DNA from 2 places in the Nitrobacter sp. genome. Region 2 is predicted to be linked to the other one. Evidence: riboswitches for the same ligand, from Rfam matches in the RefSeq annotation. Region 2 holds a riboswitch; the other holds the start of a gene.
The links. Region 2 has a riboswitch for S-adenosylmethionine ahead of metX (homoserine O-acetyltransferase MetX). Riboswitches for the same ligand answer to the same signal wherever they lie in the genome.
Positions count from the first base shown of each region.

Region 1 (14,587 bases), on a different contig from region 2:
AGCCGGTCAAGTCCGAAGGTCCATTGTCATACGCGGAAATGCTTCGACAGCTTGAGGCCCTGGGCCTGATAGTTGGAGCCGATGCGCTGGCCGTACATCGCGTCGGGCCGCGCCAGCATTTTTTCATAAACCAGACGGCCGACGATCTGGCCATGCTCGAGAATGAACGGCACCTCGCGCGAGCGCACCTCCAGCACCGCGCGCGAGCCCTGGCCGCCCGCGCCCGCATAACCGAATCCGGGATCGAAAAAGCCGGCGTAATGCACACGGAACTCGCCGACCAGCGGATCGAACGGAACCATTTCGGCGGCGTAATCGGGCGGTACCTGCACCGCTTCCTTTGATGCGAGAATGTAGAACTCGCCGGGATCGAGGATGAGACTGCGATCCGGCCGCGCCGCGATCGGCTCCCAGAATTCGCCAACCGCATAGCCGCCGCGGCGATCGATATCGACCACGCCGGTATGGCGCTTGGCGCGATAGCCGACAAAACCGCCGCCGTTCTCGCCCGAGAGATCGACACTGAGCGCGACCCCGTTGGCGCAGTCGGCATGCTCGACATCGACCAGCCGTTCGCTCGCATGCAAGGCGTCGAGTTCGTCGGCCTCGAGAATGGCGTCGCCGGTGCGGAAGCGGACCTGAGACAGCCGTGAGCCTTCACGCAGCAGCACAGGAAACGTCTTGGGGCTGATCTCCGCATAGAGAGGGCCGTGATAGCCGGCGCCGATCATGTCGAAGCGCCGTGTGCCGTCGGCGATCACGCGCGTGAACACGTCGAGCCGTCCGGTCGAACTTTTCGGATTGGCCGAAGCGATGATCTCCGGCGGCAGGGCAAGGCTTTCAAGCAGCGGCACGATGTAGACGCAGTTGGTCTCCAGCACCGCGCCATCGGAGAGATCGATTTCGTGCAGCTTCAATTCGTCGATGCGTTCGGCGACGGTCGCATCCGGTCCCGGCAGAAAGCTGGCGCGCACCCGGTAGGCGGTGGCGCCGAGCCGAAGGTCCAGACTAGCCGGCTGGATCTGGCTTTCGACGAAGGGATACTCGGGAAGGATCAGCCCTGCATCCGCCATCGCCGCGATCATGCGGTCGGGCAGGATGCCGTTGGCGTCCGGCGGGAGCGTGAATGACACGATGTCGTCCTTGCGGCGTGGGCGATATCGACCCGGGAGCAGGCTTTGATCCGTTATCCGACGGGCGCAACGCGAATGTCAATTCGTTGGCTTGACGGACAGGACGTGCCGGACTAGGCATGAGGCGTTCCGTGGTGATTTGAGCCGGCCGGCTTGCAGCCACGTTAAATAAGTCGCTAAACAGGCCGGGGACAATGTGATCCCGGCCTGTGGATTTTTTCCAGGCCGGTTTTTTGTGGCCGTTTTTCATGGCGGCCGCGCAGGAGGTCACATGTCGCAGTCTTCACCCACCGCCCGATATCGCCCAGAGACCCGGCTGGTTCATTCCGGGACATTGCGCTCGCAGTTTGCCGAGACGTCCGAGGCGCTGTTTCTGACGCAGGGCTATGTCTACGACACCGCCGAGCAGTGCGAGGCGCGGTTCAAGGGCGACGACCCCGGCTTCATCTACTCGCGCTACTCCAATCCGACCGTCGCCATGTTCGAGCAGCGCATGGCCGAGCTTGAAGGCGCGGAGGCCGCGCGCGCCACCGCCACGGGCATGGCGGCGGTGACGACCGCGATGCTCGCCCCGCTGAAGGCAGGCGACCACGTCGTCGCGGCCAAGGCGCTGTTCGGCTCCTGCCGCTACGTGGTCGAGGACCTGCTGCCGCGCTACGGCATCGAGTCGACGCTGGTCGATGGCCTCGATCTCGATCAGTGGCGCAAGGCGATGCGGCCAAACACCAAAAGCTGCTTCATCGAAAGCCCCACCAACCCGACGCTCGACGTGCTCGACATCGGCGGCATCGCCGACATCGCGCATCAGGCCGGCGCGCGGCTGGTCGTGGACAACGTGTTCGCGACGCCTATCTGGCAAAGCCCGCTGGCGCTCGGCGCCGACGTCGTGGTGTATTCGGCGACCAAGCACATCGACGGTCAGGGACGCACGCTCGGCGGCGTCATCCTGGCGTCGAACGCCTTCGTTCAGGATCACCTGCAGACCTTCATCCGCCAGACCGGACCGTCGATCTCGCCGTTCAACGCCTGGGTGTTACTGAAAGGGCTTGAAACGCTGGGCGTCCGCGTGCGCCAGCAGACCGAAAGCGCGGCGGCGATCGCGGATGCGCTGGCGTCGCACCCCAAAGTGTCCCGCCTCATCTATCCCGGCCGGCCCGACCATCCGCAGGCGGCGCTGGTGAAGAAGCAGATGCGCGCCGGATCGACGCTGATCGGCTTCGAGGTCAAGGGCGGCAAGGCGGGCGCCTTCCGCTGCCTCAACGCGCTGAAGCTCGCGCGCATCTCGAACAATCTCGGCGACGCCAAGAGTCTTGTGACCCATCCGGCGACCACCACCCACCAGCGGCTGGCGCCCGAGGTCCGCGCCAGCCTGGGCATCGGCGAAGGCTTCATCCGCTATTCAGTCGGTCTCGAACACAAGGACGACCTGATCGAGGACCTCGTCGCCGCGCTGGAGACCGTGTGAATCCTGAGGTCGTTCGGATACGGCTACTTTCGCTCGGCTCGTCATGTCCGGCACTCGGGTCCGGCTTCGCCGGCCCGAGCACAGGCCGCTCGTCCCGGCCAAGGACGAACGCCGATTCTCGGCCAAATCCTCAGAACCTGCGGTGCAATCTCACAACGGCCGATTGACCGCCGTGGCCGCTGGCAGCCTGACGCCGGCCTGCATCTGGTCCACCGACCTGATGATGTCGTCGCCGAGCAACTGGGCGAAACAGGCATAGCCCCAGTCGTTCATGTGCAGGCCGTCCTTGTTCACGAAGGCGTCGAATGGCAGCGACTGCCGGTCGTGCCAGTCGCGCATGACCTCGAAGCGCGGGAAAATCCCGACGTGCCTGACGTGCGCGACCTTGCTCAGCAGACTGACTATCCTGCCGGCATTCTCGCCCCTCGCATTGACGGCGGGGGCGTATTGCGGATCAACCAGAACAAGATCGGCACCGGAGGCCTGAATGGTCGCGACACCGTCTTCGACGGTTTTCACCGTGCTTGCGGGATCGAGATTGCGCAGCACCGCGTTGGTGCCGACCTGCCAGATCACCATGTCCGGCTTGGCGTCGATCACTTCCGATCGCAGCCGCTTTATCATCTCGGGAGCGTCCTCGCCGCCCTTGCCGCGATTGATCACGGTGATGGCTGCCGCCGGATATTTGCGATGCAACTGGGCCGCCAGCCGATTCGGGTAATTGAATTCGGGCGAGGTCGCACCAAAGCCCTGCGTCGACGACGAGCCGAAGGCGACGATGACGACCGGCTTGTTGGCGGCAAGCTTGGCCGCGACATGCGGCAGCGACCCCATCGATTGCGAGACGCCCTTCGGCGGCAGGCAGGGGACGCGGTTGAAGATGTCGCGGACGCGGGCGGCAACCGCCTTTGCCTTGTCGATCGGGGTTTCGGTCAGGGTCTGCGTCGGCGCGCCGGAGGCCGCCCCAGCGCCGCTCGACGGCGGTGGGGAAAGGCCGGCGCTGCCCATCGGCAATGCCGCCGCATTCGCCGGTGCAGTTTGCGCAACCACGCCCGAGGTCGATACGCCTATCAACATGATCGCCAGCATGGCCGCACCAGCGTTGCTGGAGAAGCGACCGCGGCTCGTCATTGGCGGGTCCCGCGTTCGGCGGCGTCGATATGGGCCGTATTGATGATGAATGTCGACAAGGCGCGGCCGAGGCAATCGTGAACACGCTTGGCCTGGTCGACGCCGCGCACCGGGCTGAACAGATCGAATTTGCCGGTCTCGTTCCATTGGTTCATGATCGCGAACCGGTCGAACAGCGGAACGTCGTGCTGCTGCGCCACCACCCGCATATTGTCGATGTAGGAGGTCGGCGAAACCATGGTTTCGGTACGCGGGCTGTATTGCATATTCATCAGCACAACGTCGGCCCCCGCATTTTGCAACGCAGTAACGCCCTGGTCGATGGCATCGTGAAAACTGTCGACATCGACAGATCGGATAGCATCGACCGTGCCGGTCTGCCATACCACCAAGGTCGGCTTTTTTGTCTGTACCAGCTTGCCAAGGCCGGGGACGACATCTTCGGCGGTTTTCCGGGGCGACAGTTCCACGGAAACGGATACGACGATTCCGGGTAATTTCTCGCGGAGCGCAGCCTGCAGCTTGGCGGGATAGGCGTCGTTTTCCGCTCCGGAAATGGTTGAGGAACGGCTGCCCACAACCAGAATATCGAGCGGACCGCCGGTCTTGACCGCCGAAGCGACCCGCGACAGCGTGCTTTCGCTGGTCAGCAGATAGGCCGCGACGCTGCAACTTTTTGGCGGGTCATCGGCACGCGCGAGAGCAGTGGCCGACAAACCGGCCACCACGAACAAGACCGACATCCAGCCGGCCCTCATGCTCCTCCTCCCGCCAGATCAGCGTCGCCGTCAGCGGTCCTGGTACGGCTCCCGCTCTTGCCGGCTACCTTTTTGTACCACGAAAATACCCATGCGGCTGCGGACATGATCAGGATTCCGCAAACACTGATAATGAAGTGCATTCCGGCACCGCCGGACAACTCCGCGAGAATGAACTGTCCGGCGAATGCCAGGAAGACGCCGATGCAGAAAATCTCCAGCGAGTGCTGACCGCACAGGATCATCGGCCGCAGCCATGGCGAGGTCAGCCCCGGCCAATCCCTCGGCAGGAAGCGGACGGTAAGCGCGGCGAGCGCCAGGAAATGGGCGATGCGAAGCACGTCGAGGTTGGTCTTGTCGATGGGATACATCCACTGCTCGACGATGCGCGGCATGAAATAGTTGAGCTGTGGCACATGCCAGGTCAGCGTGGTGTAGAAGGCGAACAGCAGATAGGCGACGCAAACCCACAGCGTGACCGGCCAGCGGATGATGCGCGACGTCCGCTTCGCGCCTCCGAGCGCGCACCACGCCCCGAACACGAACAGCAGTTGCCAGGCGAAGGGATTGAAGAACCAGACCCCGTTGGGATACGCCGGCAGGGCCAGATCGAACCACCAAGTGAGCGCATAAAGGCCCACCGACAGCGCCAGCGCCAGGTCTGCCTTGCGCTGCATCAGCGCCAGCATCGGCGGGAAGAAAAGCATCAGCGCGATATAGAGCGGCAGCACGTCCATGTTGACGGGCCTGAACTTCAGCAGCATCGCCTGCACGATCGTGACGTCGGGCTGCTTGAGGAAATCGAGAATGCCCATTTCCTCCGTGTAAAGCGGGTTCTCGAAGCGGCTCGCGACATAGGAAATTTCCGCGAGAAAGATCGTGAACAGGAAGATATGCGCCACATAGATCTGCCAGACGCGCTTGAGAATGCGCGCGGCGGCGACGACGAAGCCACGCTGCAGCATGACGCGCCCGTAGACGAACGCCGCCGTATAACCCGAGATGAAGATGAAAATCTCGGTGGCGTCGCTGAAGCCGTAATTGCGGATGGTGAGCCAGGTCAGAAGGTTCTGCGGCAGATGGTCGATGAAGATCAGCCAGAGCGCCAGCCCGCGGAACAGATCGAGCCGCAGCTCGCGTTCGGCGGGCGCGGTCGGACTCGAAATGGCCGGTGCTTCGCGCCTGGCGCCATCGGCCGCCACCTTGGCGCGGGCTCCGACAACCTGATCGGCAACCGACGGCATGCGCACTGTTTCGAAACGTCTCGATCGCTCCCGACCGAGACTGATTTACGGGACGACAGCTTCACGCTAACGGTGACAAAAAAGCAATATTGCGGCCGGAATTCTGGCCCGGAACTGCACGGTTTCACAACTAAGTGGGGGCTGGTTCCTGGGCCTGTTTTCGCTATGATCGCTCCGGACGCCTTGAGCCTTCCGCTTCCGACGAAGCAGGCCGCTATGTGTTTGGTTTGATGCATTTTCTTAATGCGAAGACGCGCTTGCGCGTATTCCGCAAAGGTGGATGCCGGTTTTGCGATCGGAATACGCGCAAGTTATAAGTTGAGGGCATTTTCTTCCCGCCAGCCGGATTTCACTTAGCCGGAAAATGCTCTAGAGAGAGTCGAGATGTACCGCGCAGTTACCCGCCAGATCGAAGTCACCGTGGAGCCGAACTTCATGCCGGAGCGATCGTCGGCTGAGCGAGGCCATTTTTTCTGGTCCTACACCGTGGTCATCACCAATGCCGGGTCGGATACGGTCCAGTTGCGCACGCGGCACTGGATCATCACCGATGCCTCCGGGCGGAAGCAGGAAGTCCGCGGCGAGGGTGTGGTCGGCGAGCAGCCGGTGCTCGCGCCGGGCGAGCGCTTCGAATACACCAGCGGTGTTCCGCTGCCGACCGCCAACGGCTTCATGAGCGGCCGCTATCAGATGATCTCGATCCGGAGCGGCGAGCCGTTCGAAATCGATGTCCCCACCTTTTCGCTCGACAGCCCCGACAGCAAGCGCGTGCTGAATTAGAGCGGTTTCGAGCGAAGTGGATGCCGGTTCGCGTGAAGAAAACGCGTCCAATCAAAATCATAGAGTCCGGTTCTGATTCCACCAGAAGCGGAAAGCCTCTGAGCCGGGAGCCTCTATTCCACGCCGGCTTCCTCAGGCGTGAATTCATATACCGAACTGCAGAACTCGCAGGTCACCGCGACCTTGCCGTCCTGCACCATCCCGGAGCGGTCCTGCGGCGCGAAGCTCTTCAGCATCGCCGCCACGGCGTCGCGCGAGCAGGAACATTGCGCGTGCAGTGCCTGCGAAGGAAACACCCTGACCCCGCGCTCATGAAACAGCCGGTACAGCAGGCGTTCGCCCGATAAATCAGGATCGATCAGTTCGATATCTTCGACGGTTGCGATCAGCGACTGGCCCTCGACCCAGGCATCGTCCTCCGCCACGGTATGCACCGCGCTGCCTTCAGGGGCGTCGCCGGGATCGAGATCGGCCTGACGCGCGCGCTCCGGCGCCTTGGGCAGGAATTGCAGCAGCATGCCGCCGCCGCGCCAGCCGCGTTTCGGACCATTGCCGTCCCTGCGCCACTCCTCGCCGACCGCGAGGCGGACCCGCGTCGGTATCTGTTCCGAGCGCAGGAAATATTCATGCGCGGCATCTTCGAGGCTGCCGCCTTCCAGCGCCACCAAGCCCTGATAGCGGCTCATGTCCGGCCCCTGATCGATGGTCATGGCGAGATGACCGCGCCCCAGCAGCGCGCCTGAATCTACCGCGTCGCCAAGCCGTGTTTTATCGAAACGGGCATAGGCCCGCAGCCGCGCCGGCGCCCGGAAGTCGACGATCAGGAACGATACCGGTCCGTCGGTCTGGGTCTGCAGGATGAAGCGGCCCTCGAACTTGAGCGAGGAGCCGAGCAGCGTCGTCAGCACGATCGCCTCGCCGAGCAGCTTGGCGACCGGCGCGGGGTAGTCGTGACGGGCCAGCAACTCGTCGAGCGCTGGTCCGAGCCGCGTCAGCCGTCCGCGCAGGTCGAGAGCGCTCACCTCGAACGGAATCACGGCATCGTCGACCGGAACGGCGGAGGGCGCGCGCACCGGGGTTTCAGGCGAAATGGCGGAGGCGGATGGTTGTGAGGTCATGCCGCTTTATCTGGGGTCGGCGGTGCAGGATCGAAACCCCTCGAAAAGCCGGTTTCGGCATGCTGCGCCCGCATTCCACTCCGGTATCGAATCTCTAATATTGTTCTCGAGGGAGTGGAAACCGGTCCGCGTGAAGAAAACGCGTCGAATCAAAATCATAGAGCCCCGCTTCTGATTTCCTCAGAAGCCACAACGCTCCAGAACCCGCGCAGGGGGCGCTTCACATCCTTTTCATCTCGACAGACACTTTCGGTCCATTTTTGATGGTCTGATAGACGACGCAATAGCGCTCGGTCAGCTTGAGAAGGAGATCGAGCTTGTCCTGCGGTGCATCGGTCTCGACATCGAACCGCAGGCGGATCGATTCGAAGCCGACGGGCGTTTCCTTGTCGACGCCGAGCGTGCCGCGAAAATCGAGATCGCCCTCGGCGCTGACGTGGCCGGATTTCAACGGCACTTCGATCGCGGTCGCGACCGACTTCAGCGTGACGCCGGCGCAGGCGACCAGCGCCTCCAGCAGCATGTCGCCGGAGCATAGTTCGAGGCCGGAGCCGCCGGTGGCCGGATGAAGCCCCGCGACCGCAAGCGCGCGCCCTGTCTCCACCTTGCAGGCGATGCCTTCGTTCTCGATCGAACCTTTGGCCTTCAGCGTGATCAGCGCTGACTTCGGGTCGCTCTTGTATCGCTCCTTGATCGGGGCCTGCGTGGCGCGAAGCTCGGCGGCGTCCATCAACCTCTCTCCTTTTCCTCAACTCATTCAGGGCAATTGTAGCCACGGCGTGCCGGGTTCACCACCACAGTGCATCGCCGGTCTCGGCAGCCGCCGTCGGATCGGGCGCGGCCTGGTCGAGCGAGCGATCGAGTGCGGTTAGGATGCGCCGCTTGGTGGTCTCGAACAGTTCCGAATTGCGGTCGCGTGGACGCGCCAGGCTGATCTCGGTCTGTTCGAACAGCCGCCCCGGCCGCGGCCGCATCACCACCACCCGGTCAGCCAGCACCACCGCCTCGTCAACATCGTGGGTCACGAGCACCAAAGTCGGGCGCGTCTCCGACCAGAGATCGAGCAGGTGATCCTGTAGATCGCGCCGCGTAAAGGCGTCGAGCGCTGAGAACGGCTCATCGAGCAGAAGCACTTCGGGCCGCACTACCAGCGCCCGCGCGATCGCGACGCGCTGTGCCTGTCCGCCCGACAGTTCGCGAGGCCACGCCTTAGCCTTGTCGGACAGGCCGACCTTGGCGAGCGCGGCGGTGACGCGGTCGCGGCGCTCGGACGATGGCACGTCGGAGAGACCGAAGCCGATATTGTCGGCGACGCTCAACCACGGCAGCAGCCGCGGCTCCTGGAAGATGATGCCGACCTTCGGATGCGGCGCGGTGAGGGCTTCGCCGTCGAGGGTGATGGTGCCGTAGCTGGCGCGGTCGAGGCCGGCGACGGCGCGCAGCAGCGTCGATTTTCCGCAGCCGGAGCCGCCGATCACGGCGACGATCTCGCCGAGCCTGATCTCGATCGAAAACCGCTCAAGCGCGTTGACGCCGTTGGGATAAGTCTTGCCGACGCGGTCGAGCACCAGCATCAGAACGCCCCGCGGCTCGGCGCGAACGCGTCCTGCCAGCGCAGGAACGGCATCGCCGCGATCTCGATCAGCCAGTCGGTAGTCTTGCCGAGGATCGCGAAGATCACGATGGCGGCGAGTATCTGCGCCGGCTTGCCGAGCTGCTGGCCGTCGATCAGGAGATAGCCGAGCCCTTCGGACGCACCCATGAATTCCGCCGCCACCACGAACATCCAGCCGAGACCGAGGCCGACGCGCAACGACACCACATAGGCCGGCAGCACCGCAGGCAGCAGAATGCGCCGGATCATCGCCGGCCCGCTGAGACGAAAGGTGCGGCCGACCTCGACGATCTTGCGGTCGACGGACAGAATTGCGCCCATGACGCCCAGATAGATCGGGAAAAACACGCCGACGGCGATCAGGGCGACCTTGGACAGTTCGAAAATGCCGAGCCACAGGATGAACAGCGGCACCCAGGCGATCGAGGGAATGGCGCGCAGCGCCTGGATGGTCGGATCGAGCAGTTGTCGGGCCAACCCCCAATAGCCAGAGATCGCGCCCAGCACGGTGCCGGCCGCAACGCCGAGCGCGAATCCGGCGCCGACGCGCTCGAGCGTGGTCGCCATGTGGCGGAACAGTTCGCCGCTGCGGGCGAGTTCGTCGATGGTTGAAATCACCGTCGACGGCGGCGGCACCAGTCGTCCGTTGGACCAGCCGGCGGCCACCGCCCATTCCCACGCGACGGCTGCGGTAAGTGGCAGCAGCAGACCGAGCGCCGGCCGAGTCCAGCGCCGCCACCGCGCCGCCGACGGCGGCGCGAGCGACTGTGTACTCTCGACGGGGGTGTCCAGCATCATCGTCATTGCCAAACCCTGTCCGGCCGCTGATTGCAAGACCGAAAAACGGCGAGGCCCGGCAGGCCGGTTCTCGCCGCTCCGGACGAGCCGACCGGTCAGTTGGCCGGCAGCGGGATCTGATCGTCGATCAGATTGTCGAGTGCAGCTTTGACGTCGACCTTGGCGTCGAGGACTCCAGCCTGCTGAAGCGCCAGGCCGGCGGCGAGAATGCTGTCGCGTTGGGCCTTGCCGATCTTGCCGTTCGAGATGTCGGTGCGCTCGCGCAACTGCTTCTCGACCACGTCTTTCGGCAGCTTGGTGGCGGCGATGAAGCTCGCTTCCAGTTCCTCCGGATGGGCCACCGCATATTTGCGCGCGGTCTCATAGACGGCCAGCACGCGCTGGGTGATTTCGGGATACTTCTTCAGGAACTCTTCCCGCACGTTGAGGATACCGTAGGTGTTGGCGTCGGCATCGCGGTAGAACAGCCGCGCGCCGTCCTGCAGCTCCGCCTGCGCCATCATCGGATCGAGTCCGGCCCAGGCTTCGACGTCGCCGCGGATCAACGCGGTCTTGCCGTCCGGATGCTGCAACAGCACCGGCACGATGTCCTTTTCGGACATGCCGAACTTCTGCAGCGCCCGCACGAGGAAGATATGCGGATCGGTGCCGCGCGTGACCGCGACGCGCTTGCCCTTGAGGTCGGTCACCGTCTTGATCGCCGTGTCCTTGCGGGTGACGAGCGCCGTCCATTCCGGTTTCGAATAGACATAGATGGATTTGAGCGGATTGCCGTTGATCCTTGCCACCAGCGCCGCAGAGCCGGCGGTGGAGCCGAAATCGATCGAGCCGGCGTTCAGAAATTCGAGCGCCTTGTTGGAACCGAGGGTCTGGACCCAGCGCACGGCGATGCCGTCCTTGGCGAATTCCTTTTCAACCAGGCCCTTGTCCTTCATCAGCATCGACACCGGATTGTAAGTCGCCCAGTCGATATGAATTTCTTTCGGCGCGTCAGCGGCGAACGCCGCCGCGGGCAAAAGCGCGGCTGCGGCGATGGCGGCGAGCACGGCGCGTCGTGCGGGCTTGAACATGATAATGTCTCCTGGGAGGTTGAAACTGCGAGCCGTTCGGCCGGGCGAAAAAGCCATCTTATGTCAAATAGTTGTAAACCTCAGTCAACGAGAAAATAGATTTTTCGGATGCTTTGGCCGGAGCAGATCATTGCTCAAAGCCGGGAGTGCGAAGCATGGACCCACCGTGTGCGGCCGACAATCTCCGGTGACAGCCCGCGTGGCGTCCGTTATCCGGGTAGGCGATGGACATCGTGACGACAAATGAGGCGGCGGGAGCCGCCGACGGCTTCGATACCGCCAGGATCACCGGCGACATCGACGCGCTGGCCGAGAAGCATGCCGGACACGAGGATGCCATCCGCTCCGCGGTATCCAGGTTGTTGAAGGCGGAATTCGCTAGGGTGCTCGATGCGGCGCAGGCGAAGCTTTTGCGTGATCGTCACGGGCGGCGCTGCGCCGAACGGCTTTGCTTCGTCCAGGATGAAATCATTCGCCTCGCGTTTTCGGCCGCGACGCGCCACCTCTATCATTCCCCGATCCCTTCCGACGGCGAGCGCATGGCCGTGGTTGCGACCGGCGGATACGGTCGCGGCCTGATGGCGCCAGAGTCCGATCTCGATCTGCTGTTCATTCTTCCTTACAAGCAGACCGCGTGGGGGGAACAGGTCGCAGAGGCGATCCTGTATTGCCTGTGGGACATGGGGCTGAACGTCGGTCACGCGACGCGATCGGTGAGTGAATCGATCCGGCAGGCGCGGGGTGACATGACCATTCGCACCGGCATCTTGGAGACCCGGTTCCTCGCCGGCGACCGGGCGCTTTACGACGAACTGGTCACCCGTTTCGACAAGGAAGTGGTGCAGGGAACGGCGGCGGAATTCGTCACCGCCAAACTCGCCGAGCGCGAGGAGCGTCATCGCCGCGCCGGCCAGTCGCGCTATCTGGTCGAGCCCAACGTCAAGGACGGCAAGGGGGGACTGCGCGACCTGCACACGCTGTTCTGGATCGCGAAGTATGTCTACCGGGTCCACGAAAGCCACGAATTGCTGGAGTGCGGCGTGTTCGATGTCCGCGAGTACCGGACCTTCCGCCGCTGCGCCGACTTCTTATGGTCGGTGCGCTGCAACCTGCACTTCGCCACCGGCAGGGCCGAGGAACGGCTGTCGTTCGACCTGCAACGCGAAATCGCGGTGCGGCTTGGATACACCTCTCATCCCGGGATGCAGGATGTCGAGCGCTTCATGAAGCACTACTTCCTGACCGCCAAGGATGTCGGCGACCTCACCGCCATCCTTTGCGCGAAGCTCGAGGACCAGCAGGCCAAGCCGGCGCCGGTTCTCGGCCGCATATTGTCGGGACGGAAACCCGGCACGGAACTGCGCCGGGTGCCGGACGACGATGACTTCATCATCGACAACAACCGTATCAATCTCGCCGCGCCGGACGTCTTCAAGCGCGATCCCGTCAACCTGATCCGCATGTTCCGTCTCGCGCAGAAGAACAACCTGGCGTTTCATCCGGACGCCTTGCGAACGGTCACGCGGTCAAGACGGCTGATAAATGCGCAGCTTCGCGAGAACCCGGAAGCCAACCGGCTGTTCATCGACATCCTGACGTCGAACGATGCGGAGACCGTGCTGCGCCGGATGAACGAGACCGGCGTGCTCGGTCATTTTATCCGCGCTTTCGGCAGAATCGTCTCGATGATGCAGTTCAACATGTACCACCACTACACGGTGGACGAGCATCTGATCCGCTGCATCGGCATCCTTCAGGACATCGAGCGCGGCGGCAATGACGAAGTCGCCCTCGCCAGCGAATTGATGCGCAAGATCCGTCCGGAACACCGGCCCGTCATCTACATCGCAACCCTGCTTCACGACGTCGCAAAAGGCCGGCCCGAGGATCATTCGATCGCGGGCGCCAGGGTGGCGCGCCGGTTGTGCCCCCGCCTCGGTTTCAACGCTGCCGACACGGAACTTGTCGCCTGGCTGATCGAGCAGCATCTGACTATGTCCAAAGTGGCCCAGTCACGCGATCTGTCCGACCGCAAGACCATCGAGAATTTCGCCGCCGTGGTGCAGTCGGTCGAGCAGATGAAGCTCCTGACGATCCTGACCACCGCGGACATCCGCGGCGTTGGTCCGGGCGTCTGGAACGGCTGGAAGGCGCAACTGTTGCGTACACTTTATTATGAGACGGAGCCGGTGCTGACCGGCGGCTTTTCCGAGGTCAATCGCGTCCAGCGTATCGCGGCGGCTCAGGCGGAGTTTCGCGCCGCCTTCACCGAATGGTCCGAGCAGGAGCTCAACGCTTATATCGCGCGGCACTATCCGGCCTACTGGCTGAAGGTCGATCTCGCGCACAAGATCAAGCATGCGCGTTTCCTGCGCGCCAGCGAGCAGACCGGGCGGAAGCTGAACATAAATGTCGGCTTTGATGAAGCGCGGGGCGTCACCGAACTCACGATCCTTGCCAATGACCATCCCTGGCTGTTGTCGATCATCGCCGGAGCGTGCGCGTCCGCCGGCGCCAACATCGTCGATGCGCAGATCTATACGACCACCGATGGGCGAGCGCTCGACACCATCGCGATCTCCCGCGAATACGACCGCGACGAGGACGAGGGACGCCGCGCCGCCCGGATCGGCGAGATCATCGAGCAGGTACTCGAAGGCCGGCTGCGCCTGCCAGACGTGGTTGCACGCCGCGTCGCCGGAAAGGCCAAGTTGCGGCCGTTCGTGGTCGAGCCGGCTGTCACGGTCAACAACCAGTGGTCGGATCGTCATACGATGATCGAGGTTTCCGGACTGGACCGTCCCGGTCTGCTGTTCCATCTTACTACGGCGATTTCGAAGCTCGACCTCAACATCGCGTCCGCCCACGTGGCGACATTCGGCGAGCGCGCCCGCGACGTGTTCTATGTCACCGATCTTCTCGGGGCCCGGATCACCGCCCCGACGCGACAGGCCGCGATCAAGCGGGCTCTGATTCATCTGCTCGCCTCCGGCAATGCGGCGGACCCGTCCGCCGCCTGAGGTTCCACGCTTCCCGCAGGCCCGCCTTGCAATGCGCTTGACCTTCATTCAGGTTTGAGCCGACGCTTGATTCGACCGGACCATGGACACGATCATGCATCTGGTGAGCACGATCATAAGCAATGCAATGAAAAACCGTGTGGTGAGTTGGGTCGCGACGGCAGCCATGGCTGTCGCGCTCTCGGCCTCGCAGGCCTCCGCTCAGAAAAAATACGGTCCCGGCGTCACCGACACCGAAATCAAGATCGGTCAGACCGTTCCGTTCAGTGGGCCGATCTCGGCTTATGCCACCATCGGCAAGGTGCAGGCCGCCTATATGAGGATGGTTAACGACGAAGGCGGCGTTAACGGACGCAAGATCAGGCTGATCCAGTATGACGATGCCTACAGCCCACCGAAGACCGTCGAACAGGTCCGCAAGCTGGTCGAGAGCGACGAGGTGCTGCTGACCTTTC
Region 1 is NZ_JBPPLY010000001.1:27,368-41,954, reverse strand. Features, by position in the region: gene ACS3WB_RS00170 (2'-deoxycytidine 5'-triphosphate deaminase) at 27-1,133, opposite strand; SAM riboswitch at 1,255-1,334, shown strand; gene ACS3WB_RS00165 (O-succinylhomoserine sulfhydrylase) at 1,405-2,598, shown strand; gene ACS3WB_RS00160 (SGNH/GDSL hydrolase family protein) at 2,749-3,729, opposite strand; gene ACS3WB_RS00155 (SGNH/GDSL hydrolase family protein) at 3,726-4,487, opposite strand; gene ACS3WB_RS00150 (OpgC family protein) at 4,484-5,731, opposite strand; gene apaG (Co2+/Mg2+ efflux protein ApaG) at 6,116-6,511, shown strand; gene ACS3WB_RS00140 (Hsp33 family molecular chaperone) at 6,625-7,629, opposite strand; gene ACS3WB_RS00135 (OsmC family protein) at 7,850-8,359, opposite strand; gene ACS3WB_RS00130 (ABC transporter ATP-binding protein) at 8,418-9,203, opposite strand; gene ACS3WB_RS00125 (ABC transporter permease) at 9,203-10,042, opposite strand; gene ACS3WB_RS00120 (aliphatic sulfonate ABC transporter substrate-binding protein) at 10,138-11,112, opposite strand; gene ACS3WB_RS00115 ([protein-PII] uridylyltransferase) at 11,337-14,132, shown strand; gene ACS3WB_RS00110 (ABC transporter substrate-binding protein) at 14,260-14,587, shown strand, end outside.
Region 1: it holds a riboswitch for S-adenosylmethionine, as region 2 does, so the genes downstream of both, ACS3WB_RS00165 (O-succinylhomoserine sulfhydrylase) here and metX (homoserine O-acetyltransferase MetX) in region 2, are expected to answer to the same signal.

Region 2 (14,587 bases):
ATGACCGCGATCGACGACATAAGCCAGCGCGCCGACCCGCCGGCGGGCATCGTCCTCGAGCCAGACGGATCGCATCACCTCGCGATAGACGTGAGTGGTCTGCTCGCGCGCGCGCAGATAAGCGATGGTGGCGTCGCGGTGGTCGGCCGCAACCCGGAATGCGATGCCCCGGCAGGCGCCTCCGCGGTCGAGGCCGAGAACCAGCCCCGGTTTCTCCGGCGTCCCGCGATGGTCGAACGAATAGACGCAGAGCGCCCGGTGCTCGCCGATCAGCCGCGCCGGCACCTGCTCGGCAAAGTCGAATCCCGGCCGCCACATCAACGAGCCATAGCCGAACACCCAGAAATCGGTATCGGAATGACCGGAACCCGGCTCGAATTGTCGTTGCATATTCATCGCGCATGCCTGGAGTGGGTTACGGAAAAACGCATCGCGTTTTCCGTTCGCATCCTGCTTGAAATATTGCAGACCAGGGCTGTCCGGCGAAGCGGAATTGAAGGGGGGCTGGTTTTGCCGGAACGGCGCGACTATTGTCCAAAGCAACCGCCGATTTGACAGATTCACGAGTGTACCTTCCTGCATGGCCGCCGACACCACGCCCCCCTCCAAGCATCGTCTTTGGCCCATTTTCGTCATGCCCGCGCTGGTGGTCATCGCCGCCGCGGCGTGGAGCGCGTTCTGGTTCTATTCCGCCTCGCAGGTCGACCGGACCGTCGACGCCTGGCGCGCGCGCGAAGCCGCGTCGGGTCGCATCTATGATTGCGGCAAACGGACCGTCGCGGGATTTCCATTCCGCCTGGAGGTTCACTGCTTGGATGCGACCGTCGAGCTGAGGTCGCAGACGGCCGATCAGGCCGCGGGCCAAATGTCGCCCGTGACCGCACGCCTCGGGGACATCTTTGTGATCTCGCAGATCTACACTCCGAGATTGCTGATCGCGGAATTCAAGGCTCCGGCGACGCTATACCAGCAGGGGCAGCCGGTGATGGTCGTCAACTGGAAGACTGCGCGCAGCAGCATTGTCGGATTGCCCGGAACGCCGCAGAGCGCTGACCTCGTATTCGACGATCCAGTGGTCGATCGCGTGGACGCCTCTGTCCAGACCCCGGTCGCACGTGCGAGCCACGTCGAGCTTCACGGCCGCATCGCGGAGAACTCCAAACCGGATCACCCGACGATCGAGACCGTCCTCGAATTGACGGGGGCAACGCTTCCCGACATTCACCCGGTGTTGACCAAGCCGTTCGATGCGGACGTTCGCGCGATGCTGCATGGGCTGAAGGATTTCACGCCAAAACCATGGCCGGTGCGGCTTCGCGAATTGCAGGCCGTGGGCGGCCGCATCGAGATCATGCAATCGCGGATCCAGCAGGGCGATCTGATTGCGATTGGCGCCGGCTCGCTCGGCCTCACCGCCGACGGACATCTTGACGGCGAGTTGCACATGACGGCGACGGGATTCGAGAATCTCATTCCGGCGCTCGGAATCCAGCAAATGCTGGAAGAGGGGGTTCCGCAGGGCACTCTCGACAAGGTTGCGCCGGGCGTGAAGACAGAAGACATCAACAATCTGTTCGGTGCGCTGGATCGGGCGATTCCGGGATTGGGCAAGGCTGTGCGCGAGAACGCCAATGCAGGGGTCACTGCGGGTCTTGCTGCGATCGGTCAGGAGGCAACGCTCGAAGGCAAGAAGGCGCACTCCTTCCCGTTGCGTTTCGTCGACGGCGCGGTTTTCATCGGGCCATTGAAAATCGCCCAGACGCCGCCGTTGTTCTGACATTGCCCCGACCGTCATAGGCGGGCTTGATCCGCATATCCATCAATCTTCGTAAGCAGATGGATTACCGGATCAGGTCCGGCGATGACTTCTAAGGCTTCTTTGCCGCGTTCGTCTGCAGCCGCCCGAAATCGGGAGCTGCGGAGTCCTGACCGATCTCGACGATGCCACGGCGGATCGCGCGGGTGCGGGTGAAGTGCTCGAACAACGCCTCTCCGTCGCCGCGGCGCATGGCGCGCGTCAGCTTGGAGAGGTCCTCGTTGAAGGTGCCGAGCATTTCCAGAACCGCATCCTTGTTGGACAGGAAAACGTCGCGCCACATGGTGGGGTCGGACGCCGCGATGCGGGTGAAGTCGCGAAAGCCGCCGGCGGAGAATTTCATCACTTCCGAGGACGTGACCTCGCCAAGTTCGTCCGCGGTGCCGACGATGGTGTAGGCGATCAGGTGCGGCAAATGGCTGGTGATCGCCAGCACCAGGTCGTGATGCTCGGGCGTCATGGTCTCGACCCTGGCGCCGATCGCGGTCCAGAATGCGCGCAGTTTTTCGACGGCGGCGCTATCCGTCCCCTCTGGCGGCGTCAAAATGCACCAGCGGTTGATGAACAGCTCGGCAAAGCCGGAATCCGGTCCCGAGTGCTCGGTGCCGGCAACCGGATGCGCGGGCACGAAATGAATGCTCGCGGGCAGATGCGGAGCCATGTCGCGGACGACCGCGCCTTTCACTGATCCGACGTCGGAGACGATCGCGCCAGGCTTGAGATGCGGCGCGATTTCCTGCGCTACCCCTCCGCAGGCCCCGACCGGGATGCAGAGGATCACGAGGTCTGCGTTATTAGCGGCTTCGGCATTGGTTTCCACCACGCGATCGGCGATGCCAAGCTCCATCACCCGCGCGCGCGTTTTCGCGGAGCGTGCGGTGACGACGATTTCTCCGGCGAGGCCACGCGCCCGCGCGGCACGCGCGATCGAACCGCCGATCAGTCCGAATCCGATCAGCGCGATCCGCTGGAACAGGGGCGCTGCGGTCATGTCTGCGCCATGAAGTCACGCAGGCCGTCTGCCACCAGGCGGTTGGCTTCCTCGGTGCCGATGGTCAGGCGGAGCGCGTGCGGCAGGCCGTAATTGTCAAGTGCGCGCAGCACCAGACCGCGTCTGGTCAGAAACGCATCGGCCTCCGACGCCGTCTTGCCCTTGGCGTCCGGGAAGTGGATCAGGATGAAGTTCGTCACGCTGGGCGTCACCTTGAGGCCGAGCCTGGTTATTTCATCCGTCAACCAGTTGCGCCACTTCTCCGTATGCGCTTTCGACATCTGGACGTGCGCTGTGTCCTCGATCGCGGCGGCGGCCGCAAGCATCGCCGGGGTCGAGACATTGAAGGGGCCGCGTATCCGGTTCACGGCCTCCACGATATGCGCCGGGCCGAACATCCAGCCGATGCGCAGCGCGGCCAGGCCATGGATCTTGGAGAAGGTGTGGGTCAGCACGGTATTCTCGGTCGTCGCCACCAGTTCGATGCCGAGTTCGTAATCGTTGCGCGACACATAATCGGAATAGGCTGCGTCGAGCACCAGCAGCACGTGCGACGGCAGTCCTGCGCGCAACCGCCTGACCTCGTCGAACGGCAGGTAGGTGCCCGTCGGATTGTTGGGATTGGCGAGCCAGACCATCTTGGTCTTCGGCGTCACGCGTTTGAGGATCGCGTCGACGTCGGCGGTGTAGTCGGTCTCCGGCGCAACGACGTTGGTCGCGCCGTTCGCCATGGTCGCGATCGGATAGACCAGAAAACCGTGCGTGGTCGAAATCGCCTCGTCGCCGGGGCCGAGATAGGTATGCGCCAGCAGGTTCAGGATTTCGTCGGACCCCGCGCCGCAGATAATGCGAGCCGGGTCGAGCCCGTAGGCGCGAGCGATGGCTTCGCGCAGCACGCGCGAGGTGCCTTCCGGATAGTCCTGAAGATGGGTTGCGGCATCGCGGTAAGCATCCATCGCCTTCGGCGACGGACCGAATGGCGTCTCATTGGCCGACAGCTTGAACATCTTGCGGCCTGCTTCCGGCACCGGGCTCTTGCCGGGCACGTAGGGCGCAATATCGAGAATGCCGGGATTCGGCACCGGTCGGGACATCATGAACTCCGGACTAGAGCATTTTCCGGCGAGGTGGATTCCGGTTCGGGTCAAGAAAATGCTCTCGATTAATAACTTGCGCGTATTCTGATCGCAAAATCCACTTTTGCGGAATACGCGCTGTCGGGACTTAAGCTCTGGCCGCCCCGCTGGAAGGCATCGTATAGCGCGTTGCGTGGCTGCCGACGAGGGCCGTCGAACGGACCGACGCGCCGGCCTCCAGCAGCGCCTTCTTGATCGCCTCGAAGCCGATATCTTTCGTCACCGACACCAGCAGCGCCGCGCCGTCGAAGGCGGCATCGGGCACGGCCACGATCTCGGCCAAGGGTGACAGCGCGTGGGCGGTATCGGCGTTCCAGCCGGAGACGCGCACGCTCCAGGTCTCCACTTCGGTCACCCGCGCATCGTCGGCGACGCGCGAGACCACGAAAACAGGCAGCGCCGCCGGATGGTCGGCACGTTCGATGAAAGGCAGGCGGGCGATGATCTTCGGCGCGCCGTCGGCTTCGAGCGCGAGCCACCACGGCGCGCGGCTCGAGGTCGCGGAGACCAAAGCAAGGTCGCCCTTGGAGCTGGCGACCGCCTCTACGGCGGCCTGCGCGCTGAAATGCGGCACGAAGGGCACCGTGAAGCCGAAATGGAAGCGCGCAGAATCCCGCATCGCGGATTCACCGAGCGACAGATCGGCGTGCAGCGAGAACGGCGCCTGCACATAGGTAAAGGTCGAGATGATGACGCGCCAGATGCTCTCGACGGTGTCGAGCGGCAGGATGCCACGATGACGCTGCGCCAGGCGGCGCATCATGTCGGCTTCGCGCGCCGGGCGGAACGCGGAGCCGACCTCCTGGGTCTGCTTCACCGAGATCAGGCGGTCGATGATGTCGCCTCGTCGCATCAGCAGGCTGTGAACCTGCTCGTCGATGGCGTCGATCTCTTTGCGCAGTTCCTGCAAGGAAGGTGGCGCGGGCGGTGCTTTGGTCATGGATGCCACTTGTCGGCCGCGGACGGGCGGCTATCGGTTCTGCCATTCCCATCCCGTTTCAAGGCGCGTCGTTTTGCGAGTCTCGGCACTAAAGGACATTTGCGCCGGTCCTTCGGCGAATTCGGTGCTTCGGTAAATAACGGGTCGCGAATGGTAAATGAATTTCCACCAGCGGCCGCATTGATAGGAAAGTAGGCGTACGAAAGCAAAGAAAACCTTGCCCTCGACGCGATCACCGTCGGCGGGAGTTGTGGCTTGTCTTGACGGAAACCGCATGCGGGATTAGTTTCCTGTGGTGGTCATTTGAGCCGGCCGGCTTGCAGCCACGTTAAACAACTCGCTAAACAGGCCGGGGACAGCAAAATCCTGATCCCGGCCGAACAGATGTTCAGGCCGGGTTTTTTATGGCCTGCGGTCCGGCGGTTTCTCGAAGCCGCGGGCGGAGGTCAGTGACAGGATGGTAAACGTGCAATCGATACCGGGCCCGGCTCAAGCCGAGTATCGAGCCCAGGAAACGGACCATCCCACCTCGCAGGTCGCGACGTTCGGCAGCGACCAGCCGCTGCAGCTCGACTGCGGTATTGATCTCGCGCCTTTCCAGATTGCCTATCAGACCTACGGCAAGCTAAATGCCGGAAAATCAAACGCCATCCTGATCTGCCATGCGCTGACCGGCGATCAGCATGTTGCCAACGTCCATCCGGTCACCGGCAAACCGGGTTGGTGGGTGACGCTTGTAGGACCCGGCAAGCCGCTCGATACCGACAAGTACTTCATCATCTGCAGCAACGTGATCGGCGGCTGCATGGGCTCGACCGGCCCGGCCTCGACCAATCCAGCGACCGGAGTCGTGTGGGGGCTGGACTTTCCCGTTATCACCATCCCCGACATGGTGCGCGCGCAGGCCATGCTGATCGATCGGCTCGGCATCGACACGTTGTTTTCCGTGGTCGGCGGCTCGATGGGGGGCATGCAGGTCCTGCAATGGTGCGCGGCTTATCCACGGCGCGTGTTTTCAGCGCTGCCGATCGCGTGCAGCACGCGCCACTCCGCGCAGAACATTGCGTTTCACGAGCTGGGTCGGCAGGCGGTGATGGCCGATCCCGACTGGCGCGACGGTCGCTATGTCGAGCAGGGCACCCATCCGCACCGCGGTCTCGGCGTGGCGCGGATGGCCGCGCACATCACCTATCTGTCGGACGCGGCGCTGCATCGCAAATTCGGACGCCGGATGCAGGACCGCGAACTGCCGACGTTTTCCTTCGATGCGGACTTTCAGGTCGAGAGCTACCTGCGTCACCAGGGTTCCTCCTTCGTCGAGCGCTTCGATGCCAACAGCTATCTCTATCTGACGCGGGCGATGGATTATTTCGACATCGCGGCCGACCATGACGGCGTGCTGGCGGCTGCGTTTCGCGGTACCCGGACCCGGTTCTGCGTGGTGTCGTTCACTAGCGACTGGTTGTTCCCGACCTCGGAATCCCGCGCCACCGTTCATGCGCTGAACGCCGGCGGCGCGCGTGTCTCGTTCGCAGAGATTGAAACCGATCGCGGCCACGACGCCTTTCTGCTCGACGTTCCCGAATTTTTCGACATCGCGCGGGCTTTCCTGGAATCGGCAGGCGACAGCCGCGGGCTGACGGCAACAGGCGAGTGAGATGAGCGCACCGCAACCCACTCTGCCGCCGGACGACAGCGCGCCACCCCGAAAGCGCTATCGCCAGAAAGGCCGTTATCGTGGCGATCATCTCCTGCTGGCCGAGATGATCGAGCCCAACTCGAAGGTCCTTGACGTCGGCTGCGGCGACGGCGACCTCCTGCAACTGCTCGAGACGCGCGGCGTCGACGGTCGCGGCATCGAACTGTCGCGCGAGGGCGTCAATCACTGCGTTGCCAAGGGGCTCGCCGTGGTGCAGGGCGATGCCGATACCGATCTCGTCAACTACCCCGACGACGCCTTCGACTACGTCATCCTCTCGCAGACCTTGCAAGCCACGCGGCAGCCGAGGGTGGTGCTGGAAAACCTGCTGCGGATCGGCCGTCGTGCCATCGTATCGTTTCCGAATTTCGGCTACTGGAAGATGCGGGTTCAATTGCTTGTCGGCGGCCACATGCCGCGTACGGAGAACCTGCCGGCGACCTGGTACGATACGCCAAACATCCATTTCTGCACGATCAAGGATTTCGTTCAGCTCTGCGACGAGATCAACGTCAAGATGGAGCGTGCGGTCGCACTCGATCTTTACGGGCGGCCGCTGCGATTCAATGCGCCATGGTGGTTCTGGAACATGTTCGGGGAGCAGGGCGTGTTTCTGCTCAGCCGGGCAGAGAAGACCAGATAACCATCAGGCAGCACGGGCGTTATCGCTTTTTTAACCAATTCGCCGAGGCCCGCGAAGCTCCGATTCGGTACGAAATCGGGGTACGAAGAAGATTCGTCAATCCTGTGAGCCAGCTCTCCACAGGATGAGATTATATCAATAAAACAGTTGGTTACATAAATTAAAAGGCTGACCGCACCCAACTGCATTGCTGATATGCGATAAACGCAACCCAGGTATGACTTCCAAATCCCTAACTCCCGTGGTTTCAAAGCGCCGCGTTTTCCCGTCACAACATAATCGCGGATTTACCGTGAAGCGTGGGGGGAAGTGGGAGGTATTACAGGGGAGCAAGTATGTTTCAGTTAGTTGCGTTGCGCCGGCTGCCGCGTATCCTGGCACTGGCGGTTGGTTCGTTGGCGGTGGTTGCATTCGCGGCGCCGGCCTCGGCAAGGCCTCATCATCGCGCGGGACATCACGCGCACGTTCATCACCACAAGCATCATCATCATCACGCCCGCCACCACCGGCATCGCCATTACCATCACAGATACCGGCACGCTTCACGGAGCGCTGAAGAAACCGGTTTCTCGGGCGGCGGCTTCGTTTCGAATATCGTTGCCGAAGCCCGCCGCTACATCGGCGGCAATCCGACCGGCCGCAGTCGGCTCTGGTGCGCCCGCTTTATGAACATGGTCCTGAAACGCTCCGGGCATCAGGGGACCGGCTCGGACATGGCGAGTTCGTTCGCGCACTACGGACGGCGGGTCTCCGGCCCGCAGGTCGGCGCTATCGCCGTCATGGGCCGGCGTGGCGGTGGCGGCCATGTCGGCGTCGTCAGCGGTGTGGATCGGCGTGGCAATCCCATTATCGTTTCGGGCAACCATGGCCATCGCGTTGCTGAGGCGGTCTATCCGCGCGGCCGCATCTACGCCTACGTTATCCCCAACTGAGGCATGTTGAGGTCCCGCTGTCGCCCCTCCCTTCAATACGGGGAGGGGCGGCGGTGAAACAGGGCGGGCAGACACGCATCGGCGCGATCCGCTTCTTCGGCAAGGATTTAAAAACCGATTTCATCGGGTGCGCCTTCATCCTGAGCGAAACTGATCGCTCACCTACAGGAGCGATTCCCGCAGCGTCTCGACCTTGTCGTCGATCCTGACCGTGCCGCCGGTGACGACCTCGGCATAGATTCCGCAATCGCAATGCCCCAGCGTTCGCATCAGCGTGCGCGGAATGTCGAGATCGCGCGCCGCGGTGTCGGGATCGACGTTGGTAGCCGTACATCGGACGATGCGTTTGACCACCTTGAGGCGGATGTCGCCAATCGCGAGCGTGCGCTCGAGCAAGTCGAGTTCGCTCCAGGCAGGCCAACCACGGACGTAAAGATTGGCGCGGAAGCGTAGCGGGTGAACCGGTTGCCCGACCATCGTCTCGATGGCGGCTACGCTGCCGAGGTTGATGATCGAGACCACCTTCCTTGCGACGTCGGAGAAGCTGTGTCCGTTGCCGGCGAGAAGCTTCGGCGGTCCCTTGAGTTCCTGGGTGAAGTTCGCGCCGAAGAACTGTTCGACCGCAGCGCGGCCCTCGGCCGTTCCGAGATCGGCGCGCACCGCCTCTTCGCCATTGACGGCGATGGTGAGGATACGGCTGGCATCGTCGTAGCGGCTGCGAAGCGCGGCGAGACGCTCGTCGCGCATCAGCATCAGGAAACGCGATTTGGGAAAATAACGGGGCGCAGCCGGGTCGAAACCGGTGGGGCCGTTCTCGATGGCGTAGCTGCGGTCGCCCGGAACGGTCTTGCCGGGGCTCAGGATCGCAGAGGGCAAGGGCTCGGCAGACAGGCCCTTGACGGGATAACGGTAAAGAGCGGCCACGGCCGCATCAGGGACGGCAGACATAGGGTTCTTTAAGGGATTTGGACCGGCGATGCCATCGGCTTACAGCGGCAGCGTTTAAGGCTTGCGGCGTTGAAGCGTGGCGGCCTGAGCTGAAGAGGAAACCGTTTCGCGCCAAGAAAACACGCCGAATCAAAATCATAGAGATCCGCCTCTGCTCCGTTGGGAAACGGGGTCTAAAATCGGCGTCATTCCCCTTCATTTCCTGGGAGCGTATTCCTACATTTGCCACAAGCCGGATCGACGATCCGGCGCGCCGACCGTTGCCGGTTGAGGAACGTCAATGCGGCCAGCGGAAATCCAATACCCAATGAAGATGTCGCTTCTGTGCCTTCGGGGCAGGGACGACAGGCTGAGGGAGATCCCATGAACATTGAAAAATATACCGAGCGCGTGCGCGGCTTCATCCAGTCGGCGCAGTCGCTCGCGGCACGCGAAGGCCACCAGCAATTTACGCCGCTCCATATCCTGAAGGTATTGCTCGACGACAACGAAGGTCTGGCGGGAAGCCTGATCGACCGCGCTGGCGGCAATTCGCGCGCGATCCTCAAGGCCACCGAAGCCGCTCTCAACAAGATGCCGAAGGTATCCGGCGCCGGCGCGGGCCAGATCTATCTGGCGCCGGCTACGGCGCGCGCATTCGATGCCGCTGAGCAGGCGGCCGAAAAGGCGGGCGACAGTTTCGTCACGGTGGAGCGGTTGCTGCAGGCGTTGTCGGTCGACAAGGACAGCGACGCCGGCAAGATCCTGAAGGACGGCGGCGTGACGCCGCAGAACCTCAACGCCGCGATCAACGCGCTGCGCAAGGGGCGCACGGCGGACAGCGCGACGGCGGAAAATGCTTACGACGCGCTGAAGAAATACGCCCGTGACCTGACGCAAGCGGCGCGTGACGGCAAGCTCGATCCGGTGGTCGGCCGTGACGAGGAAATCCGCCGCACCATCCAGGTGCTGTCCCGTCGTACCAAGAACAATCCGGTGCTGATCGGCGAGCCCGGCGTCGGCAAGACCGCGATCGCCGAAGGCCTGGCGCTGCGCATCGTCAATGGCGATGTGCCGGAAAGCCTCAAGGACAAGAAACTGCTGGCGCTCGATCTGGGATCGCTGATTGCCGGGGCCAAATACCGCGGCGAGTTCGAGGAGCGACTCAAGGCGGTGTTGCAGGAAGTGACGTCCGCCGAGGGCGGAATCATCCTGTTCATCGACGAGATGCACACGCTGATCGGCGCGGGCAAGGCCGACGGCGCCATGGATGCTTCGAACCTGCTGAAGCCGGCGCTGGCGCGCGGAGAATTGCATTGCGTCGGAGCGACCACGCTCGACGAATACCGCAAGCACGTTGAAAAGGACGCGGCGCTGGCGCGGCGCTTCCAGCCGATCTTCGTGTCCGAGCCGACCGTCGAGGATACCATCTCGATCCTGCGCGGGCTGAAGGACAAGTACGAGCAGCATCACGGCGTTCGTATCGCCGACTCGGCGCTGGTCGCGGCCGCCACGTTGTCCCACCGTTATATCACCGACCGCTTCCTGCCCGACAAGGCGATCGATCTGGTCGATGAGGCAGCCGCGCGGCTGAAGATGCAGGTCGATTCCAAGCCGGAAGAACTGGACTCGCTCGACCGCGAGATCGTGCGGCTGAAGATCGAGCAGGAGGCGCTGAAAAAGGAGAACGATGCCGGCTCCAGAATGCGTCTTGAGAATCTCGAGAAGGAACTGGTCGATCTGGAGAAACGGTCGGCCGATCTGACCTCGCGCTGGAACGCGGAAAAAGGCAAGTTGTCCGATGCCGCCAAGCTCAAGAGCGAACTGGATCAGGCGCGGATCGAACTCGCCAACGCGCAGCGCAGCGGCGAATACCAGAAAGCCGGCGAACTGGCCTACGGGCGGATTCCCGAACTCGAAAAGCGCCTGGAGAGCATCGAGGCCAGCGAAAGCAATACGATGATGAACGAAACGGTGACGGCGGACAACATCGCTCAGGTGGTGTCGCGCTGGACCGGCGTTCCCGTCGACAAGATGCTCGAGGGCGAGAAGGAAAAGCTGCTGCGGATGGAAGAGAGTCTTGCAGCGCGTGTCGTGGGACAGTCCGAGGCCGTGCGCGCGGTTGCGACCGCGGTGCGCCGCGCCCGCGCGGGCCTGCAGGATCCCAATCGTCCGATGGGCTCGTTCATGTTCTTAGGGCCCACCGGCGTTGGCAAGACCGAACTGACCAAGGCGCTCGCCGCCTATCTGTTCGATGATGAGACCGCGATGGTCCGCATCGACATGTCCGAATACATGGAGAAGCACTCGGTGGCGCGGCTGATCGGTGCGCCTCCCGGCTATGTCGGTTACGACGAGGGCGGCGCGCTGACGGAAGCGGTGCGGCGGCGGCCTTATCAAGTGGTGCTGTTCGATGAGATCGAGAAGGCGCATCCGGACGTGTTCAACGTGCTGCTGCAGGTTCTCGACGATGGCCGTCTGACCGATGGTCAGGGCCGCACGGTGGACTTCCGCAACACGCTGATCATCATGACGTCGAATCTCGGTTCGGAATTCCTGGTGAACCAGCCCGAGGGAGAGGACACCGGTGCGGTGCGCGAGCAGGTGATGGAAACGGTGCGTGCGCACTTCCGTCCTGAATTTCTCAATCGCGTCGATGAGATCATCCTGTTCCATCGGCTGCAGAAGAGCGAGATGGGAAGGATCGTAGAAATCCAGTTCGCCCGGCTGCAGAAACTGCTGGAAGACCGCAAGATCGTGCTCGATCTCGATGCCGCCGCGCGCGACAGGCTGGCCGAGAAGGGCTGGGATCCGGCCTATGGCGCGCGCCCGCTCAAGCGCGTGATCCAGCGCGACGTGCAGGATCCACTCGCTGAAATGATTCTGGCGGGCAAGATTCACGATGGCGATCATGTCGCGATTTCGGTGAAAGGCGGCGTGCTCACGTTCAACGGTGAGACGCCGCAGCGCTCGGACATCGAGCCACTCGAACCGCGCCTGCCGAAGCGCAAGCTGCACTGAGCGTCACCGCACGCGGCTCTCTTCCTGCATCGCGGGAAGATGCCGCGTGCGGGAAGCGCGACCATTCCTTATCTCGCGGGTCGTGTGCTCGCGCTTTACAGAATTAACGTCCGGTAAAACGGCCAAGATGCCGGTGCCGATTCCCGGCGTCCCGGGCGCTCTCCCGCAATGCTAAAAATGGGTGCACCGGCGGAATATTCGTTTCGCTGCCGGCGTTCGGTGAAGGGTAATATTCTTTTTTTCAATAACGCATTGTTTTCTCTGTCAAACCAGACCTAATCAAGAAGCCGGACTGTCGAAAATGATGCGACAGATTCCGTTCGTTCAGCGGCTCGACCCGATCTGTGAAGCGCGAAAGCGTGGCGGGCGGCAGTTCGTTCCCGAAGGTTGGCTTGCGATGACAAAATTGGAATTTCCAGGATCAGCGCTCACGACAGATCAATGGACGCAAGTGAACCAGCTTGCGACGTCGCTCAGTCATGAACAGGCGATCTGGATCAGCGGCTATTTTGCGGGTCTCAGCAACCGGGCACGCATCGGTGCCGTCGCGTCGGATGTCGCGGAGCTTGCACCGCCATCGCAGAACAGTCTCACGGCTCCCGCGACGCGGCTTTTGACGGTGTTGTTCGCCAGCGAGACGGGAAACAGCAAGGCTCTGGCCAAGACGCTCGTTGAGAGGGCGAAGGCGAAGGGCATCGAGGCCCGCCTCGCCGACATGGCGGACTACAAGACGCGCGGCCTCAAGGACGAGCAGGACATGCTCGTCATCGCCAGCACCCACGGCGAGGGCGATGCACCGCAGACCGCGGTAGGGTTCTTCGAGTTTCTGGAAAGCCGGAAAGCGCCGAAGCTGCCGCAGCTGCGCTACGCGGTTCTGGCGCTCGGCGATTCGACGTACGAAAAATACTGCGAGGCGGGTAAGCGGGTCGACCGGCGGCTCGAGGAACTGGGCGCGCAGCGCCTCGCCGATCGCGTCGATTGCGACGTCGATTACGAAGACGCTGCGGAGGCGTGGATTGCGGCAAGGGTCGCCAGCCTCACGCCGGCCGCGCAGACTGCCCGGTCTATCCCGGCATCGACGGCCGCGGTGCAAAGCCTCGAACCGTCGTCCGCGACATTCGACAAGAAGCATCCGTTTCAGGCCGCGGTCATTGACAACATCGTGCTGACCGGGCGCGGATCGACCAAGGAAACCCGCCATATCGAATTGTCGCTGGCGGATTCCGGCCTGACCTATCAGCCTGGCGACGCGCTCGGCATTGTGCCGCGCAACGACCCGGCGCTTGTCGAGGCTGTGCTGGAGAAACTGTCGCTGCCGGCCGATGCACCGGTGACGGTGAAGCAGACCACAACAAGCCTGAGGGAGGCGCTGAGCGCGACCTTCGAGATCACGGCGCTGACGCCGCGTTTTCTCGACCATTGGGCCGACATCACGGGCGCCGCCGAGCTTCAGGCGTTGCGTGCGCCCGATCAGAAAGAGGCCCGCGCGGCGTTCCAGCACAGCCACCACATTCTTGATGTCGTCAGCCGCTTTCCGGCGTCCGGCATTGATGCCGCGCAGTTCGTCGCCGGCCTTCGGCCGTTGCAGCCGCGGCTCTATTCGATCTCCTCCAGCCTTGCCGCGGCACCCGACGAAGTGCACCTCACCGTCAGCACCGTCCGCTACAGCATGCACGACTTGCCGCGCACAGGCGTCGCCTCCGGCTATCTCGCCGCGCGCACCGAGGCAGACGCCACGATTCCGGTCTACATTCAGTCCAACGACCACTTCCATCTGCCGGACGATGATGTGCCGATCCTGATGATCGGCGCGGGCACTGGCGTGGCTCCGTATCGTGCTTTCATGCAGGAGCGCGAAGCGCGCGGAGCATCCGGCCGCTCCTGGCTGTTTTTCGGCGAACGCAATTTCCGCAGCGACTTCCTCTATCAGGTGGAGTGGCAGGAGCTGGTGAAGAACGGCGTGTTGAGCCGGCTCGATCTCGCCTTCTCGCGCGATGCCGCCCCGAAGACATATGTGCAGGATCGCCTGCGCCGCCAGGGCCGCGATGTCTATGCGTGGCTGGAGGAAGGCGCATATCTTTACGTTTGCGGCGACAGCGCGCACATGGCGCCCGATGTCCATGCGGCGCTCACCGATATCGTTGCCGAGCACGGTGGCCTCGATCGCGACGAGGCGGGCGCCTATCTCTCGGAGCTGCAGCGCGATCGCCGTTATCGACTCGACGTGTATTGAGGCCAGTTTGATGGATGTGAAGGCTGAGCCCGATCGCAGCCGCGACGTTTCCCAACCCCTCGACAAGCTCGGGCCGGATGAAACGCTGAAGGCCAACAGCGACTATCTGCGCGGCACGATCAAGCAGAGCCTGGCCGACGAGATCACGTCGGCGGTGGCGGCGAGCGACGCCAAGCTGATGAAGTTCTTCGGCATCTATCAGCAGGATGACCGCGACATCCGCGACGAGCGCCGACGTCAGAAATTGGA
Region 2 is NZ_JBPPLY010000021.1:9,147-23,733, reverse strand. Features, by position in the region: gene ACS3WB_RS14820 (gamma-glutamylcyclotransferase) at 1-396, opposite strand, end outside; gene ACS3WB_RS14815 (DUF2125 domain-containing protein) at 581-1,777, shown strand; gene ACS3WB_RS14810 (prephenate/arogenate dehydrogenase family protein) at 1,869-2,807, opposite strand; gene hisC (histidinol-phosphate transaminase) at 2,804-3,901, opposite strand; gene ACS3WB_RS14800 (chorismate mutase) at 4,032-4,883, opposite strand; SAM riboswitch at 5,169-5,248, shown strand; gene metX (homoserine O-acetyltransferase MetX) at 5,341-6,540, shown strand; gene metW (methionine biosynthesis protein MetW) at 6,542-7,225, shown strand; gene ACS3WB_RS14785 (TIGR02594 family protein) at 7,561-8,157, shown strand; gene ACS3WB_RS14780 (MOSC domain-containing protein) at 8,320-9,105, opposite strand; gene clpB (ATP-dependent chaperone ClpB) at 9,469-12,105, shown strand; gene ACS3WB_RS14770 (assimilatory sulfite reductase (NADPH) flavoprotein subunit) at 12,503-14,338, shown strand; gene ACS3WB_RS14765 (NADPH-dependent assimilatory sulfite reductase hemoprotein subunit) at 14,349-14,587, shown strand, end outside.